Regions from separate parts of the Bacillus sp. NPDC077027 genome, predicted to be linked through region 1. Evidence: riboswitches for the same ligand, from Rfam matches in the RefSeq annotation. Region 1 holds a riboswitch; each other region holds the start of a gene.

Region 1 (4,546 bases):
GAAGCAGATGGAGAAACGGATATATTATCAGCTCTATCATTCAATCCGACAACAAAAGAGGCTGTGAGTTATGAGGGTGATCTAAAAGAAAACACCATCTTGCTTCCAGAAAGGTTCAAAGGTAAAAAAATCAAAGCATATGATGGTGAAGTGGAACCATTAGAAGCGAATATTGAGTACTACAAAGGTGAAGGGAACTATTTCTTAAAAGATTACAGTTACCTATCACCAGATCTGTACAAAAAAATGAGTAGTCAAATTAAGATTGGTGAGAACTACGATGGTGTTAGAACACTCATTGTTAATTTAAATAAAACAGAAGATATTTATGAGTTTGTGAACCAGTTTGATCGGATGTTTGATGAAGAGGATGTTTTTGTATACTACCAAGCGCAAGGGCTAGAGAAATTAGTCGCTAATTCAAAATTGTCATTTTTGTTGCTTGTCGTATTTCAGATCATTTTATTTGTGGTGATTGCTTTTATTTATCGAGGTCAGATGCATACACTGATTAGCATTTTGAACCGAGATTTGTTGTCCTTGTATTTAAATGGGATGTCACCAAAGGATATGATCAAGCAATTCTACCGTAGTATAGACCAGATGAATCTAAAAGTTTATGTTGTAGCGTTACTATTCATTGCCGTCTTGGTTGCTTTCTTGCTCGTGCAATTACCAGGAGAGGTCATTTTATGGATTGGCGGTACAGCAGTTGGACTCCTTCTCGTCTTGGTTCTACTGAATAAATGGTTTGTGCGCTACATTATCACGAAACGCATGAAGAAAGAACTGTCACAAGAGAATATCGTATCAAGATTGCGAAACTAAGAAAAGAACTGCCTAATGGCGGTTCTTTTTTGTATCAAAAAAGCCCTAAGCCATGACGGCTTAGGACCAGCTGTTTTATTTCCACACTTGATTTGCAATCTCGATCACATGACGCAGCTTTTCCCATTGCTGTTCTTCTGTTAACAGATTGCCTTCCTCCGTTGATGCGAATCCGCATTGTGGACTCAAACAAATCTGGTTGATATCCACATATTGCGCTGCTTCCTCAATGCGTTTTTTGATATTCTCTACAGGCTCAAGCTCACCATATTTTGATGTGACCAGTCCAAGAACGATCTGTAAATTTGGGTTCTTCACATAACGGAGTGGTTCAAAGCCACCAGAACGGTCATCATCAAATTCAAGGAACAGACCATCTAAATCTAAGCCGTCAAAAATCGTTTCTGCTGCTGCTTCATAGCCGCCTTCTGCTGCCCAAGTGGACTTGAAGTTGCCACGGCAAATGTGCATGGTCACAATTAAATCATCTGGGCGATCTGCAACAGCTTCGTTGATTGTTTTCGCAAAGGATTCACGAAGTTCGTCTGCTTCACGGCCAAATGCTTTTATTTGTTCATGTCCTTTTTCGGAGAAGAAAACGGCCCATGCTGTGTCATCCAACTGAATGTAACGACAACCCGCATCATAAAAGGCACGAATCGCTTTTTTATAAGCCTGGGCAACATCATGATGGAAGTCTTCGAGGTTATCATAGACATCGCCATCTAATTTTCCTCTGAAAAAGAGCATATTCGGACTTGGAATGGTCATTTTCGCTGTATGGTCACCAGCAATGCTGTGTAGGAAGCGATAATCCTCCAGCATTGGGTGATCTGTGAAGTCGATCTTACCAGAGACTTTAATACCCCTTGCTTTTGTTGTTGTATTGTGGAATTTTATGCCGTTTTCAGCTTCAAATCCTTCGACTCCATCCAGTCCTTCTAAGAAATCGAAGTGCCACCATGCACGTCTGAACTCACCATCTGTGACAACCTCTAATCCAATTTCCTTTTGCTTTTCGACAATACGGGTAATTTCTTCATTTTCGATTTGACGAAGCTGTTCTGCTGTAATGGCCCCTTCAGCCTTCTGTTGCCTTGCTTCTTTGATTCGTTCTGAACGGAGCAAGCTTCCCACCTGATCTGCTCGAAATGGTGGTTTCGTTGTTTTTTTACCTGTTGTTTGTACTTGTGTCATATGAAATCCCTTCTTTCGTTAAATTCAAATAAAAAAGCTCTCCCTCTGGATAAGGAAGAGCATATATTGCAATATCTCTGCCTTATCTTCAAACAAGTATGTACACTTGTTTTAGGAATTAGCACCATTCTGTTCCGAGGAACAGCGGTTGCCGGGCTTCATAGGGCCAGTCCCTCCACCACTCTTAATAAGGTTACCTTTGATTCAATTTTCTTAATAAACACAATTATTCATATTTTCTATGGAAAAGTCAATGGTTTTCATCATTTATTTTTTTATATCAACAAATCAGCAATTAAAACACCAGCTAGTCCAACAAGGGAAAGGATGGTGACCATCATTGTCCATGTCTTAAAGGTTTGTGCAATAGATAGATTGAAATATTCCTTGTAAATCCAGAAGCCTGCATCGTTTACATGAGAGAAAGTGATACTTCCTGCACCTGTTGCAATGACCATGAGCTCAGGGCTGACCCCCGTTAAGCTGATGAGTGGAGCGGAAATTCCAGCCGCAGTTAAGCCTGCAACCGTGGCAGATCCAAGAGATACCCGTAGAACTGCTGCAATCAACCACGTTAATAGTAGTGGTGATAATGTGCTCCCATTCATCATACTGGCAATATATTGGTCGACGCCGCTATCTATCAATACTTGTTTAAATGCGCCGCCTCCTGCGATAATTAATAAAATCATTGCAATCGATCCGATGGAATCTGTAATGGACTTCATGACTTCTTGCATCTTCTTACCTCGTCCAATTCCAAACGTATAGATGGCAAGAAGGACTGAAATCAGTAAAGCAATCGCTGGTTCGCCTAAAAATTCTGCCGTTGGCAAAAGCGGTGAAGAAGGGAAGAAAATTTCCAAAAATGCTTTACATGTCATCAGTAAAACAGGCAGAACAGCTGTAAATAGACTGATGCCAAAACTCGGCATTTCTTCCTCTGAGAATTCCATTGGGTTAAATAAATTTTTAGGGATGTGCGCATGTAGTTGATCTTTCTTAAACAGTTTTGTAAACAATAGTCCACCAATCAGAACGGCTGGAATGGCTAAAATAATACCAATTAATAAGGTTTGTCCCATATTTGCTTTGAACACGTTTGCGATGGCAGTCGGCCCTGGGTGAGGGGGGAGGAAGCCATGTGTCGTAATGAGTGCAGCGACAAGCGGCATGCCCACATATAGAACAGGAAGTCTTGCTGCTTGTGCGATTGTAAAGACAAGTGGAATTAAGATGATGAATCCGGTTTCATAAAAGAGAGCAATCCCAATCACAAATCCTGTTAGCATCGTTGCCCATTGAATTTTTCCGATTCCAAATTTATCAATTAAGGTCATGGCAATTCGCTGAGCACCGCCTGAGTCAGCCATTAACTTACCAAGCATTGCGCCAAAACCAAGCACAAGTGCTAAGTGGCCTAGTGTGCTACCTAGTCCGCTTTCGACGGAGGCAACGGCTTCGAGTGGTGACATGCCTTCAAGTACAGCAACAATAAGTGACACAATAATCAATGATATGAAAGCGTTTAACTTGAAGACAACCATCAACAATAGCAATAATAAAACGCCAAGTCCGATAAAGACAAGAGACATGATCTTTCCTCCTTTGTTTTGCAGAAGGGAAGCAGAAATGCTTCCCTATGTTTTATCCTTCAAGTATCTCTACTGCTTGTTTTAAAGTATCAATTGAACCAACATTTCCTGGGAAAATCACGTATGAGATAAATGGAAACTTACTTTCTTCACCAGTTTGCCAGACTGGGATTCCAGGTCTAATTTGTCCTGCAACGGTAGCACGTTTGACACGAAGTCCTCTTGTACCGATATCACTAGAAGTGATACCACCTTTAGCAATCAGGTATTTCGGGCGAATGCTTAATCGCTGGACAATACTTGTGACAGCATCACTAATTTGAATCGACAGTTTTAATTCTTCTTCTTTTTGATTGTCTCCGAGATCAAGACGCTCACGCTTTGTATAAACAGTGACAGTCTGGCCAGACTTTATCAGCTCTTCCGTTGTTTGAATGACGCGGTCAACTTCATGCTTGAATTGTTCTGGCTCTAGAACAAGATTTGAGTTGAATTCAATAAACGCGATCTCTTCATTTTTTTGCAGTTCCTTCAATTGCTCTGTTGTCTTTTTTACATGAGAGCCAACCATAATGAGTCCGCCGTTCGGGCTTTCCTCTGGAATAAGTTCATCTCTTGTTAATAATCCTTTATCACCGATTCCGCCAAGCACTTTAGTGAGTGCGGCTGCACTTCTAAATATAAAGTTTTTTCCAGACTGGAATGCTTCTAGGAGTGCAATCACAAACACTTTCACATCATCGTAGTCTATTGCATTTACAACGACTTTTTTAAAGTCTGAGACATTGATGAGTTGTTCTTTTATTTGTTCGATGTGAAGTGCACGTAAGTCATCAAGTGAAATATAGGTCGTATCATCTTTTGTGAAAGCACCATTTGACTTCTCTTCAATCCATTCTCCAAGGTGAGAGGATCGAAAGCCGAAT
Region 2 (4,546 bases), on a different contig from region 1:
TGACAGTGACACCAGGGATTCGACTCGCAGATGATCAAACAGATGATCAAAAGCGTGTAGCAACACCCGCTTACGCCAAGAAGCAGGGCGTTTCTCATATTGTTGTCGGAAGATCCATTACGAAAGCGCATCATCCGACATTAGCTTATGAACAAATTTTAACAGAGTGGGAGAGGTAGATGCATGAAAACAAAAATCGCTAAACATTTATTACAGATTAAAGCCGTCTCATTAAAGCCAGATGAACCATTTACATGGGCAAGTGGCATCAAATCACCAATTTACTGTGACAATCGACTTACACTTTCATATCCAGAAGTAAGAAACGATATTGCTCAAGGATTAAAAGATGTGATTGACACACATTTTAAGCAGGCTGATATCGTAGCTGGGACTGCAACAGCAGGTATTCCACATGCTGCACTTGCGGCAGACCGACTTGGTTTACCTATGTGTTATGTCAGAAGTAAACCAAAAGCACATGGGAAAGGAAATCAAATTGAAGGGGTCGTATCACCTGGACAAAAAGTAGTTGTAGTAGAGGATTTAATCTCAACTGGAGGCAGTGTGCTTGAGGTTGTAGATGCGCTCAAGGCAGAAGGTTGTGATGTATTAGGAGTAGCTGCAATTTTCACATATGGGCTTCCGAAAGCGACAGCCGCATTTGAAAAGAAAGGCATACCGTATGTCACACTAACAGATTACGATACGCTCTCTGACGTGGCGCTTGAGCTTGGTGCTATTCAAGAGGCGGATATGAATAAATTAAAGCGTTGGAAACAAGATCCTGCGTCCACAACATGGATGGAGGAAACTGTTCAATGAGCTGTGCGATGATAGCACAGCTTTTTTGTAGGTCACCCCATGTTAAAAAATAGTAAAAAAGACTCAAATTGATAAAAAACTAATCCTATCAATAAAGTCGGGTTGACTTTTGTTTGAATTGTGTTAATATTTAATACAAATTAAAAATCTTATCCAGAGAGGTGGAGGGACTGGCCCGATGAAGCCCGGCAACCTGCTATTTGAGCAAGGTGCTACTTCCTACAAAATGAGTCTATTTTGAAAGATAAGGAATTTGTGAGCTTCCTCATCTTTCTTTCGGAATGAAAGGAAGTTTTTTTATTTTAATGGTGAGGAGGAAGAGGGGATTGAAGTGAAGCAGAACAATTATGAAGAGCTAATGAAAAGCATGGACTTTGGATCAAACACATTGATTGTTCATTCAAGTAGAAAAAAATGAAAAAATTCGGCTGAAGTAGCAGCATGATACGTGCGAAATTTACAATGCTCCGGAAGGGGAGAAAAAATGTTAACTTATGATAACTGGGAAGAGCCGTCCATTACATTTCAAGCGGACGATACGTATAAAGGGGCACTATCGGTATTAAAGTGGGCATATGGACATTATGGTGATCAGCTGATTTATGCATGTAGCTTTGGCATTGAAGGTATTGTATTAATTGATTTGATTCATAAGGTGAAAAAAGACGCGAGGATCGTTTTCTTAGATACAGGACTTCACTTTAAGGAGACATACGATACGATTGATGCGGTCAAGGAAAGATATCCAGGTTTAGATATTGTTCTTCAAACACCTGAACTTACTGTGGAAGAGCAAAATGAAAAACATGGCAACGAGCTTTGGGAGACAAATCCACAAAGCTGCTGTCATATGAGAAAGGTCATTCCGCTTCATCAAGCGCTGTCAGGTTATCCAGCTTGGCTGTCAGGTTTAAGAAGAGAGCAATCACCGAAAAGAGCGGGGACAAATTTTTTGAATAAGGATGAAAAGTTTCAATCTGTAAAGGTATGTCCTCTCATTCATTGGACATGGAAAGATATTTGGAGATATACGTCTAAACAAGAACTTGCGTATAATCCGTTACATGATCAAGGTTATCCAAGTATCGGCTGTGCACCATGTACACAACCGGCCTTCACAGCGGAAGACTTGCGTTCTGGCAGATGGACTGGTACGGCTAAGACGGAGTGTGGATTGCATGAATAAGGGAGAGTATTAATGGAAATCGCCGCGATTTTATTCAGTCTATTTTTCGCCCTAAATATTGGCGCAAGCGGAGCGGCAGCTTCTATGGGAATTGCCTATGGATCAGGTGCGATTAAAAAACCTATTTATGCACTCGTTTTTTGCGCATTTGGTATTTTAACAGGCTCTATCATTGGTGGAGGCGAGGTCGTCAAAACCATTAGCTCAGGCATTATGCCACAGTCTGTGATTACGCTTGAGATCGTTTGTATTATCATTGCATCTGCTGCGTTATCATTATTTATAGCGAATTTAATTGCGATTCCGCTATCAACAAGCGAAGTGACTGTTGGGGCAGTGGTTGGTGTTGCCATTGCGTACAAGGTGTTGTTTGTCAAATCAATTTTAGTGATTGTCTCTTTTTGGATCATCATTCCGTTTTTTGCATTTGCTTTCACTTATATCATGATTAAGCTTTCGGCGCTTCTTCCAAAAAGAAAGTTGTCAAAAAGAAGTGCAGGCATTCTTTCGATCATATTAATTATTAGTGGCTTTTTGGAAGCTTTTTCAGCTGGTATGAATAATGTTGCAAATGCGGTTGGACCTCTTGTTGCTTCGGGTGTCTTATCAGTGGGGCAAGGAACGCTTTACGGTGGTTTATTTGTGGCACTTGGTGCACTACTGCTTGGCAGAAGAGTTCTTGAGACAAACGGGAAGAAAATCACACGCTATCAAACAGGAGAAGGCATCTTGTTATCTAGTACAGGAGCAAGTCTCGTGATGGTTAGTTCCATATTCGGTTTACCCGTCCCATTAACACAAATTACATCCTCATCCATTATCGGACTTGGGATGGCAAAAAGCGGACCTAACATCTTTCATAAGCAAGTTGTGAAGAAAATGCTGAAAGTATGGATCGTATCTCCGTTTCTTTCATTAAGCTTATCCTACTTATTAGTCAGTCTGTTCTTAAAGGGAGACTATTATTCTATTTTTATCATGATAAGTGTCTTGTTTGCCTCTATAGGCGCTATTAGCCTAATGAAGGTTGTCAAAAAAGAAAGTAGCTCCATTCACGAGCAGGGCGGCGGAATATAACCTTAAATCTGACTATTAAGATCTAATAACTATGAACACTGAGAGGAAGATAAACAAATGAGTTTAGCACCACATGGTGGAATTTTAATTAATCGTATCAATGAACATTATGATATAAGTACTGTTTCCAAAGAAATTGAGCTAGATGCCATTTCATTTGCAGATCTTGAGCTTATTGCCATTGGTGGTTACAGTCCAATTGAAGGATTTTTAACACAAGTAGATTATGAAGCGGTTGTTGACAAGATGCGTCTAGCAAATGGAATCGTTTGGTCACTTCCAATCACACTGCCAATTTCAAAGGAAAAGGCATCAGACATCCATCAAGGAGATATCGTTCGTCTTTCTTATCATGGGACAGTTTACGGTGTGATAGAAGTCGAGGATCAATACACCCCAGATAAAGAAAAAGAAGCAGTGAATGTCTATAAAACAAATGATCAAAATCATCCAGGGGTAAAAAAGCTATTCGAACGTGGCGATACGTATATTGGCGGGAAAATTACACTCATCAAACGTAGTGAAAAACCGTTTCCGCAGTTTACATTTGAACCAGAAGAAACAAGAAGACGTTTTAAAGAGAATGGTTGGAAGACGATTGTTGGCTTCCAAACGAGAAATCCAGTTCATCGCGCACATGAATATATTCAAAAGACAGCACTAGAAACAGTGGACGGTTTATTCTTGAACCCGCTCGTTGGTGAGACGAAATCAGATGATATTCCAGCTGACGTCAGAATGAAAAGCTATCAAGTTCTTTTAGATGGCTATTATCCTAAAGATCGTGTCTTTTTAGGCGTATTCCCGGCAGCGATGAGATATGCTGGACCAAAGGAAGCTATTTTCCATGCACTTGTGCGAAAAAATTACGGATGTACTCATTTTATTGTGGGTAGAGATCATGCAGGTGTTGGCGATTACTACGGAACTTATGAAGCACAAGAGTTGTTTGAACAATTCACAAGTGAAGAAATTGGCATTACACCACTTAAATTTGAGCATAGCTTCTATTGCAATACATGTGAGGCAATGGCAACACCAAAAACCTGCCCACATGATAAGAGTCAGCATGTCATCCTCTCTGGTACAAAGGTCAGAACAATGCTTAGAAATGGTGAATTGCCACCGAGTACATTCAGCCGCAAGGAAGTTATTGAAACATTAATTCAGGGCCTGAAAACGACCGTATCTTGAGGAGGAAATGACATGAGCAACCAACATATAGTATGGCATGATGCTTCGATTACAAAAAAAGAATATCAAGAAAAAAACAATCATAAAAGCGGTATTGTATGGCTAACCGGTCTTAGTGGCTCAGGGAAATCCACCATTGCGAATGCTGCGGCACGTGATTTATTTGAACAAGGGTATCAAGTCACTGTTCTCGACGGGGACAATGTTCGTCACGGTTTAAATAAAGACCTAGGATTTTCAGACGATGATCGTAAAGAAAATATC
Region 3 (4,546 bases), on a different contig from region 1:
GTGACGTTGTTTAACTCAGATGTTGCATCTATAAGCAAAAATTGCTTTTTTGGATATTTTTTAGCTACTTTTTCCAAATCCTCTTGTACACTAAAACCAAGTCCGATAATGAGATCATTGCCATCTTTCACAAGTTCAGTAAGCCCTTTTTCATAGGTTTCTGTTTCAGCAATTTCTCTATAATCAAATTCAATGCCAAGACCATCACGCGCTCTCTGTAATCCTTTAAATGAAGAATCATTAAACGATTGATCGCCAAGTCCATCATCTGTCAACATGACACCAATCCGTTTGACAGTTGATTTGGGCGGCCCTGCCTGTTCATTACTACATGAGGCAAGTACAATAAGCATTGCTGCCATCAGAAGAAATGAGATCTTCACTTTCATCCAAAAACACTCCTTTTATCATTACTATCACTCACTCCTTTTTTATCGGTTTTGATAGACTGAGTTTCAATGACAAAAGGAAGTATTTTCAGCTTTTTCATGACTTTTTCATCTTAAAAATCCCATTAATTTTCAAACAATTCTTTTAATAGGTATTTTGAAACTAAAAAAAGTGAGCTCAGCTCACTTTTTCTCATATGTCCAACCTTCTTCTTGGTAAACTTTATCATTTTTCAACAAATGACCAAGTGCACGTTTAAAGGCGGCTTTGCTCATTTGAAATCTTTCTTTAATATCGTCTGGATCACTTTTATCACCATATGGCATTGCACCATTACGGTTTTTCAGATATGTCAAAATTTGTTCTGCATCTACTGACAGTGCATCTTGTTTTCTAGGTAATAGAGATAGATTGACGGTACCATCTTCTTTAACTGCAATCACACGTCCTGTCACAGTTGAACCTAGTCGTGGTTCTTCTTTTCGTTCCGTATGATGAATAAATGCTCTCACGCCTGCATCCGTGATCATAAATGAACCTGTTGCAATCAATCTGTAAATGGTTCCTGTCAATTCCTTGTTCATTAATGTTTGCGGCGCTTCTGTAAATAGTTCGCTTATCACATCTTCTGTTGCTGGCTTTGCAAACATTCTGCCATAACTCGTTACTTTCAGCATACAGTAAAGAATATCTCCTTTTTGAGGCCAAACCTCTTCATAAGGCGGGAGATGTTCAGTTGCAACAAGTGCATCCTTGGACAATCCAACATCAACAAACACACCCATATCTTGCACCGAATCTACGACCTCAACCCAGCCATATGTATGTGCGTTAATCACAGGCTTTTTCATGGTTGCAGCAAGTCGTTCTTCATGGTCTACATAAAGGTAAACCTCTACTTCATCTTTGTCTTCAATCTCTTCCGTAATCTCACTATGATGCAAAAGAACGGATTCTTCACCATCTGTTAAGAAATAACCATACTCCATCTGCTTATCTATTTGTAAGGTCAACTGCTCACCTGGTCTCATGTTCTCTTCCTTCCTATCTGCCCTTTACTTCCACGGGCGTTCGTTCAACTTTTGGATACACTTTATTTTACTATACTTCGTCAAACATGAACATCACTGTTTCCTTCAATAAAATGAACAAACAACAACCTATTTATGCAGAGGGTTCCCACTTCCTTCTCATACATGACGTTATAAGGTTTCTTCCAGACCCATTGCATGTTAAGATAGACGCAATATCTGATTGATGGAGGTCATATGCCATGGCAAAAGAAAGTTCTTTTGATATCGTATCTAAGGTCGAACTACCAGAGGTACAAAACGCCATTCAAGCGGCATTAAAAGAAATTAAAACCCGCTATGATTTTAAAGGAAGTAAAAGTGATATCTCATTAGAGAAAGAAGAGCTCGTTCTCGTATCTGACGACGATTTTAAGATGGAACAGTTGAAGGATGTACTCGTCTCGAAGCTGATTAAACGAAATGTGCCAACAAAAAATATCGACTACGGAAAAAAGGAACATGCATTAGGCGGAACTGTTCGCCAACGCGGAAAGCTGATCAGTGGCATAGACAAAGACAATGCAAAAAAGATCAATTTGTTAATTAAACAATCAGGGATTAAAGTGAAATCCCAGGTTCAAGATGATCAAGTACGAGTAATAGGCAAAAACAAAGATGATCTTCAAGAAATCATCTCACTCATTCGCAAAGCTGATTTGCCTATAGATGTCCAATTTATAAATTTTCGATAAATTTCAAATTTCCCATTGATTAATCCCCATTTTTCCGATAAAGTAGATGAAAGTTCACTATTTGAAAATCCAATATTACTTTCTTATCAAGAGAGGCAGAGGGACTGGCCCTGTGAAGCCTCAGCAACCGGTGAAGTAGAACAAATTCTATGACCAAGGTGCTAAATCCAGCAAGCGACTGCTTGGAAGATAAGAAGAAGAGCTACGATAATAACAAAGTCTTCTTCTTATAAGAAGGCTTTTTTTGTTACATAGAAATAAAGGAGGAATATGATGGGGCTGTTAGATGATTTGCAGAAAAAAGTGTTGATTGCAGATGGTGCAATGGGAACACTCCTATATTCTTATGGCATTGACCGATGTTTTGAAGAATTAAATTTGTCAAAAGAAGAGGATGTGAAACGTGTCCACGAAGCGTATGTGCAAGCAGGTGCTGATATTATTCAAACCAACACATATGGAGCCAACTTTATTAAACTATCTCGTTATGGTTTAGAAGAAGAAACGAAGCGTATTAATGCGAAGGCTGTTCAAATTGCTCGTGAAGCGGCAGGCTCTGCATATGTCCTAGGAACAATCGGCGGTATTCGGACATTTAACAAAAATGCGTATTCACTTGATGAAATTAAAAGAAATTTTAGAGAGCAGCTATATCTCTTATTAAATGAAAAACCGGACGGACTTCTGCTTGAAACCTACTATGACCTTGAAGAAGCAAAGGCAGTCCTAGAAATTGCACGAAAGGAAACGAACTTGCCACTAGTAATGAACGTTTCCATGCATGAGCAAGGCGTGCTTCAGGATGGAACCCCGCTAAGTGATGGACTTGAAGCTCTTTCTTCCCTTGGAGCGGATGTGGTTGGCATCAACTGTAGGCTTGGCCCATATCATATGATCGAAGCGCTTGAAAGTGTCCCACTTTTAAAAGACACTCATTTATCAGTCTATCCAAATAGCAGTCTTCCTTCACTTGAAGAAGGACGCCTTGTCTATGATACAGATAATGATTACTTTAGAAAGAGTGCGCTTGAATTTAGAAATCAAGGGGCTAGAATTATTGGTGGTTGTTGCGGTACAACACCACAGCATATTCGAGCAATGGCAGAAGCGGTCAAAGATCTAGCACCGATCACTGAAAAAGAGGTAAAAGTCTTAAAAGAGGAAATCATCACTGTGCAGGATCAGCGTACAGAGCCAGGACTTGATGAGCTCGCAACTCAAAGGCGTTCGATTATTGTAGAGCTTGATCCACCTAAAAAACTGAATTTTGACAAATTTCTTGTCGCTGCAAAAGAGTTGAAAAATGCAGGAATTGATGCACTGACACTTGCTGATAATTCACTAGCTACACCACGGATTAGTAATGTTGCCTGCGGTGCGTTACTTAAACAACAATTAGATATGAGATCACTTGTCCATATTACATGTCGAGATCGGAATTTAATTGGGCTTCAGTCTCATTTAATGGGGCTAGATACACTTGGATTAACGGATATTCTAGCAATTACAGGTGATCCATCAAAAATTGGCGACTTCCCTGGGGCAACATCTGTCTATGATTTAACTTCCTTTGACTTAATCCGCTTAATTAAACAATTCAATGAAGGGCTTTCGTTCTCAGGAAAACCGTTAGGGAAAAAGACCAATTTTTCAGTTGCTGGCGCTTTTAACCCAAACATTCGTCACGTGGACAAAGCAGTTAAACGACTAGAACGAAAAATTGAGTATGGGGCAGATTATTTCATTTCACAGCCTGTTTATTCAGAGGAGCAGCTTGTGAAGATTCATGAAGAAACGCGTCATCTCACCAAACCAATTTATATCGGCATCATGCCACTTACGAGCAGCCGTAATGCTGAATTTATCCACCATGAAATTCCAGGTATTAAGCTATCTGATTCGATTCGCGAAATTATGGCTCAGGCTGGTGACGACAAAGTCAAACAGCGAGAAGAAGGGCTTGCGATCGCTCGTTCCTTACTTGATACAGCGTGCGAACTGTTTCACGGTATTTACTTAATTACACCATTCCTTCGTTCAGATTTGACGGCTGAACTGACAACTTATATTCACCAGAAAGAAAAGGAGCAACCACATGTCAACTATCACTGAACAACTGCAGAAGCGAATCCTTATACTTGATGGTGCAATGGGAACGATGATCCAAAGTGCTCATCTGACAGCAGACGACTTCGGCGGAGAAGAATATGACGGCTGTAATGAGTACCTGACCATGACAGCCCCTCACGTCATTACAAACATTCACCGAGATTATTTAGAAGCACATGCCGACCTCATTGAAACGAATACATTCGGCGCGACTAAACTCGTCCTTGATGAATACGGTCTTGGTCACCTTGCCTATGAGCTCAATTATCAATCCGCACAGCT

What was found. Region 1 has a riboswitch for S-adenosylmethionine ahead of ACQKEZ_RS09315 (5-methyltetrahydropteroyltriglutamate--homocysteine S-methyltransferase). Riboswitches for the same ligand answer to the same signal wherever they lie in the genome.
Region 2: it holds a riboswitch for S-adenosylmethionine, as region 1 does, so the genes downstream of both, ACQKEZ_RS13475 (phosphoadenylyl-sulfate reductase) here and ACQKEZ_RS09315 (5-methyltetrahydropteroyltriglutamate--homocysteine S-methyltransferase) in region 1, are expected to answer to the same signal.
Region 3: it holds a riboswitch for S-adenosylmethionine, as region 1 does, so the genes downstream of both, ACQKEZ_RS11490 (bifunctional homocysteine S-methyltransferase/methylenetetrahydrofolate reductase) here and ACQKEZ_RS09315 (5-methyltetrahydropteroyltriglutamate--homocysteine S-methyltransferase) in region 1, are expected to answer to the same signal.

The regions. Positions count from the first base shown of each region.
Region 1 covers NZ_JBNNIO010000002.1:736,422-740,967, reverse strand. Annotated here, with positions in the region: gene ACQKEZ_RS09320 (hypothetical protein) at 1-828, shown strand, start outside; gene ACQKEZ_RS09315 (5-methyltetrahydropteroyltriglutamate--homocysteine S-methyltransferase) at 904-2,025, opposite strand; SAM riboswitch class I at 2,105-2,219, opposite strand; gene ACQKEZ_RS09310 (gluconate:H+ symporter) at 2,301-3,620, opposite strand; gene ACQKEZ_RS09305 (four-carbon acid sugar kinase family protein) at 3,673-4,546, opposite strand, start outside.
Region 2 covers NZ_JBNNIO010000003.1:588,947-593,492, forward strand. Annotated here, with positions in the region: gene pyrF (orotidine-5'-phosphate decarboxylase) at 1-179, shown strand, start outside; gene pyrE (orotate phosphoribosyltransferase) at 184-825, shown strand; SAM riboswitch class I at 972-1,076, shown strand; gene ACQKEZ_RS13475 (phosphoadenylyl-sulfate reductase) at 1,310-2,011, shown strand; gene ACQKEZ_RS13480 (inorganic phosphate transporter) at 2,024-3,088, shown strand; gene sat (sulfate adenylyltransferase) at 3,146-4,282, shown strand; gene cysC (adenylyl-sulfate kinase) at 4,295-4,546, shown strand, end outside.
Region 3 covers NZ_JBNNIO010000003.1:211,642-216,187, reverse strand. Annotated here, with positions in the region: gene ACQKEZ_RS11505 (BMP family lipoprotein) at 1-389, opposite strand, end outside; gene ACQKEZ_RS11500 (CvfB family protein) at 573-1,421, opposite strand; gene ACQKEZ_RS11495 (YajQ family cyclic di-GMP-binding protein) at 1,664-2,155, shown strand; SAM riboswitch class I at 2,236-2,351, shown strand; gene ACQKEZ_RS11490 (bifunctional homocysteine S-methyltransferase/methylenetetrahydrofolate reductase) at 2,429-4,267, shown strand; gene metH (methionine synthase) at 4,251-4,546, shown strand, end outside.